Regions from separate parts of the Streptomyces sp. NPDC088745 genome, predicted to be linked through region 1. Evidence: riboswitches for the same ligand, from Rfam matches in the RefSeq annotation. Region 1 holds a riboswitch; the other holds the start of a gene.

Region 1 (2,192 bases):
AGGTGACCTCGCCGATGACCTCGCCGTCCGCGACGACCTGGTAGCCGGAGCGCGGGACGCGGCGGCCCTCGGCGATCAGGCCGACCAGCTTGCGCGGCGGAGCGGTCTCGGCGCGCTCGGCGGCCGCCTCCAGGGACGTACGGCCGACGAAGTCGCCCTCCTTCTCGAACTTGACGACCCGGCCGAGGCCCGCGTCGAAGGGGGTGAGCCGCGTGGTCAGCTCGTTGCCGTACAGCGGCATGCCCGCCTCCAGGCGCAGCGTGTCGCGGCAGGACAGGCCGCACGGGACGAGGCCGACGCCCGCGCCCGCCTCGGTCAGCGCCCGCCACAGGGCCTCCGCGTGCCGCGGCTCGACGAACAGCTCGAAGCCGTCCTCGCCGGTGTAGCCGGTGCGGGCGATCAGCGCCGGGACGCCGGCGACGGTGCCGGGCAGGCCCGCGTAGTACTTCAGACCGTCCAGGTCGGCGTCCGTGACGGACTTCAGGATGCCGGGGGACTCCGGGCCCTGGACCGCGATCAGGGCGTACGCCTCGCGGTCGTCGCGGACCTCCGCGTCGAAGCCCTCGGCGCGGGCGGTCAGGGCGTCCAGGACGACCTGGGCGTTTCCGGCGTTGGCGACGACCATGTACTCCGTCTCGCCCAGGCGGTAGACGATCAGGTCGTCGACGATGCCGCCGTCCTCCTGGCAGATCATCGTGTACCGGGCGCGGCCGAGGCCCACGGTGCCGATGTTGCCGACGAGGGCGAAGTCCAGGAGGTCCACGGCCTGCGGGCCGGTGACCGTGATCTCCCCCATGTGGGAGAGGTCGAAGAGGCCGGCCCGGGTGCGCACGGCGTTGTGCTCGTCGCGCTCGGAGGCGTACCGCAGCGGCATGTCCCAGCCCGCGAAGTCGGTCATCGTCGCGCCGAGCGAGCGATGCAGGGCATCGAGGGCGGTGTGGCGGGGGGCGGTGCTCATGACGGAAGGACTCCCAGGGCATGACGACGGGGACGGTCCTCCCCATCTGTCATCGGAACCTGAGAGGTTCGCCGTCGCGACACGCGCGTGCGGCTTGCACCTTGGGTGGGGCCGCCCGGTGGGGGGACCCGCTTTTCAGATCTGCCTCGCCCGCGCGGTACGGGGCCTGAGAGATTCAAGGGAGGAGCTTGCTCCTTCGGCGTCCCGCGGCACTGGTGCCGAGGACTCTCCCGCGCGGATTCATACGGCCTTTGTGAAGTTGGGGGTGCACAGGGGACGCCTGGCGCGCACATCATTGCACGGCCCTCCCGGTCAGCAAATCGCTTGTCCCGCATTACCTTTTCTTTACACTTCTTGGGCAAGGGTGAGGGCATACCCGAGGGGGAGCGGTGAGGACGTTGCAGCAGCCCAGTGCATGCGTTACGACGACAGGTCCGCGGATCGCGGCGGCCGTGGGGGCGGTGGGGCCCGTGTCCACCGTGGTCGTACGCGATCTGCGGGAACGCGAGGGACGCAGTCCGCGGCGGCTGATGTTCGCCCGGGGGGACGTGGTCGTGGTGTCCGGGCTGCCCGGCAGCGGCAAGTCCACGCTGATGGGGCGGGCCGCCACGGGGGTGCGGACCATCGACTCCCAGGACGTGCGCGAGCGCTGGGACGCGAAGGCGCCGCGTCTGCTGCCCTACGCCCTCTACCGGCCCCTCGTCCGGGTGGCGCACTACGCCGGGCTGCGCCGTGCGCTGCGCTCCGGGGAGTCCGTCGTCGTGCACGACTGCGGTACGCAGGCGTGGGTGCGCCGGTGGCTGGCGCGCGAGGCCCGCAGGCGCGGGCGCGGGCTGCGGCTGATCCTGCTCGACGTGTCCCCCGAAGTGGCCAGGGACGGCCAGCGGGAGCGCGGACGCGGAGTCTCCGGTTACGCCTTCGCCCGGCACCGCAGGGCCGTCGGCGCCCTGGTCGGGGACGCGGAGCAGGGGCGGCTGCCGGCCGGGTGCGCCTCGGCGGTCCTGCTGGACCGGGACGCGGCGGGGGCGCTCAGGGAGATCGGCTTCGAGGTGGAGTAGGGGCCGGGGCCCCGGGTGCCCGCCGCCGGCGGGGTGCGCCGGCGGCGGGCGGCGGGACTACTCCGGGGAACGGGCGGCCGAGGTCTTGGACCACACCTTGGCCGCCAGGTCGATGGAAGCGTGCTGCACGGTTCCCAGGGCCTGGCGCGCCGCGCTCCAGTCGCCGGTCGCGACGG
Region 2 (2,192 bases), on a different contig from region 1:
TGGTCTCGTCACAGGCGAAGGACACCAGGTCGGCGTCGACCCGGCGGATGTTCACGCCGTTCTCCCGCGCGGCGGCGACGACCTCGTCGGCCCGGCCCGGAACCCGTACGGTCAGCGTGTCGAAGTACGCGCCGTGCACGACCTCCACACCGCCGGCGCGCAGCCCCTCAGCGAGGATCGACGCGTAGCGGTGCGTGCGCCGCGCGATGCCCTTGAGCCCCTCGGGCCCGTGGTACACGGCGTACATCCCGGCCATCACGGCCAGCAGGACCTGCGCCGTGCAGATGTTGCTCGTCGCCTTCTCACGGCGGATGTGCTGCTCACGCGTCTGGAGCGCCAGCCGGTACGCCTTGTTGCCGTCGGCGTCCACGGACACGCCCACGAGGCGGCCCGGCAGGCTGCGCGCGAACTTCTCGCGTACGGCCATGAACCCGGCGTGCGGACCGCCGAAGCCCATCGGCACGCCGAAGCGCTGCGTGGTGCCCACCGCGATGTCCGCGCCCAGCTCGCCCGGCGACGTCAGCAGCGTCAGCGCCAGCAGGTCGGCGGCGACGGTGACGATCGCCCCGAGCTCGTGCGCGGCGTCGATCACCGGCTTGATGTCCCGCACCACGCCGGAGGCGCCGGGGTACTGGAGCAGCACGCCGAACACACCGCGCTCGGCGGCCTCGGCCGGGACGCCCTCGCTCAGGTCGGCGACGACGACCTCCACACCGGTCGGCTCGGCGCGGGTCCGGAGGACGGCGATGGTCTGCGGAAGCGTTTCCGCATCCACCAGGAACACACCGCTCTTGACCTTGCCCACGCGGCGCGCGAGCGACATGGCCTCGGCCGCGGCGGTGCCCTCGTCGAGCAGCGAGGCGCCCGAGGTCGGCAGCCCGGTCAGCTCGGCGACCATCGTCTGGAAGTTGAGCAGCGCCTCCAGCCGGCCCTGCGAGATCTCCGGCTGGTACGGGGTGTACGCCGTGTACCAGGCGGGGTTCTCCATCACGTTGCGCAGGATGACCGGCGGAGTGAAGGTCCCGTAGTACCCGAGCCCGATCATCGGGGCGAGCACCTGGTTGCGGTCGGCGAGGGTGCGCAGCTCGGCCAGGACCTCGGCCTCGGTGCGCGCGTCCGGAAGCCCCAGCGCCTCGGCGTTCTTGATGGCGTCCGGCACCGCGGCGGCGGTCAGCTCGTCGAGCGACCCGTAACCGACCTGCGCGAGCATCTTGGCCTGCGCTTCGCCATCGGGGCCGATGTGACGCTGCTCGAAGGGAATGCCACGCTCGAGCTCTGCGAGCGGAATACGACGGTTGGCGGTCATCTGCGGAAGGCCTCCTGGTCCGACACGACCTGCGAGGGGCACCACGGCACGGGTACCCGGACGGCCTCCCCCTCTGTCATCTCAACCTGAGAGCTTCACCGGAGCGCCACAGAACCGCGCCCCGACTTTCACCGTCGGTGAGGAAAGGCCACGCACCGGCCTGCGCCGGACCCGCCACCCGCCCTGCTTTCCAGAGTGACCTCGTCCGTGCGGTACAGGGGCCTGAGAGATTCCGGGGAGGAGTTGCTCCTTCGGCGCCTCCGACACGTACTCGGAGGACTCTCCCGCACGGGGTCAGCAGCCTCGGCCAGCCTACCAGCGCACTCATCGTTCGATCCCTCAAGTGGCCAGCCTCGGGAATCTGTTCTTTCGTAGTGTTTTACGGGGATTCACCCAGCAGCTGCTGCGACCAGTTGGAGGGACCGTGCAGACCGACATCGATCCGCGCAGCCTGATCGGCCGCAAGGCGTTCGACCGCAACGGCACGAAGATCGGAACCGTGGACGAGGTCTACCTCGACGACGCCACCGGCACTCCGGAATGGGCGGCCCTGCGCACGGGGCTCTTCTCCCGCGACGCCTTCGTCCCCCTGGAGCCCAGCCGCCTGGAGGACGACACCCTGCACATCCCCTTCGAGAAGTCCCTGATCCGCGACGCCCCCGACTTCGGCGTGGGCCGCCACCTCTCCCCCGAACAGGAACTCCAGCTCTACCACCACTACGGCCTCCACGTCCCCCAATGACAGGGGCGCCCCCGCGAGGACGGCGCCGGGACGAGGTCCGCGGGCCCGGGGCGAGCCGCCGCCCCGAACGGTGACCCTCCGCCCCTACCCCACCAGCGGCAGCGGCTCCCCCGCCGCCAGATCCGGGTCGTCGACCCGAAACGT

The links. Region 1 has a riboswitch for glycine ahead of gcvT (glycine cleavage system aminomethyltransferase GcvT). Riboswitches for the same ligand answer to the same signal wherever they lie in the genome.
Region 2: another riboswitch for glycine. It lies ahead of gcvP (aminomethyl-transferring glycine dehydrogenase); the one in region 1 lies ahead of gcvT (glycine cleavage system aminomethyltransferase GcvT).

What each region holds. Positions count from the first base shown of each region.
Region 1 covers NZ_JBIVLB010000011.1:9,781-11,972, forward strand. Annotated here, with positions in the region: gene gcvT (glycine cleavage system aminomethyltransferase GcvT) at 1-958, opposite strand, end outside; glycine riboswitch at 1,104-1,201, opposite strand; gene ACIP93_RS25765 (AAA family ATPase) at 1,357-2,016, shown strand; gene ACIP93_RS25770 (hypothetical protein) at 2,074-2,192, opposite strand, start outside.
Region 2 covers NZ_JBIVLB010000014.1:10,240-12,431, reverse strand. Annotated here, with positions in the region: gene gcvP (aminomethyl-transferring glycine dehydrogenase) at 1-1,306, opposite strand, end outside; glycine riboswitch at 1,507-1,603, opposite strand; gene ACIP93_RS29215 (PRC-barrel domain-containing protein) at 1,731-2,048, shown strand; gene ACIP93_RS29210 (DNA polymerase IV) at 2,133-2,192, opposite strand, start outside.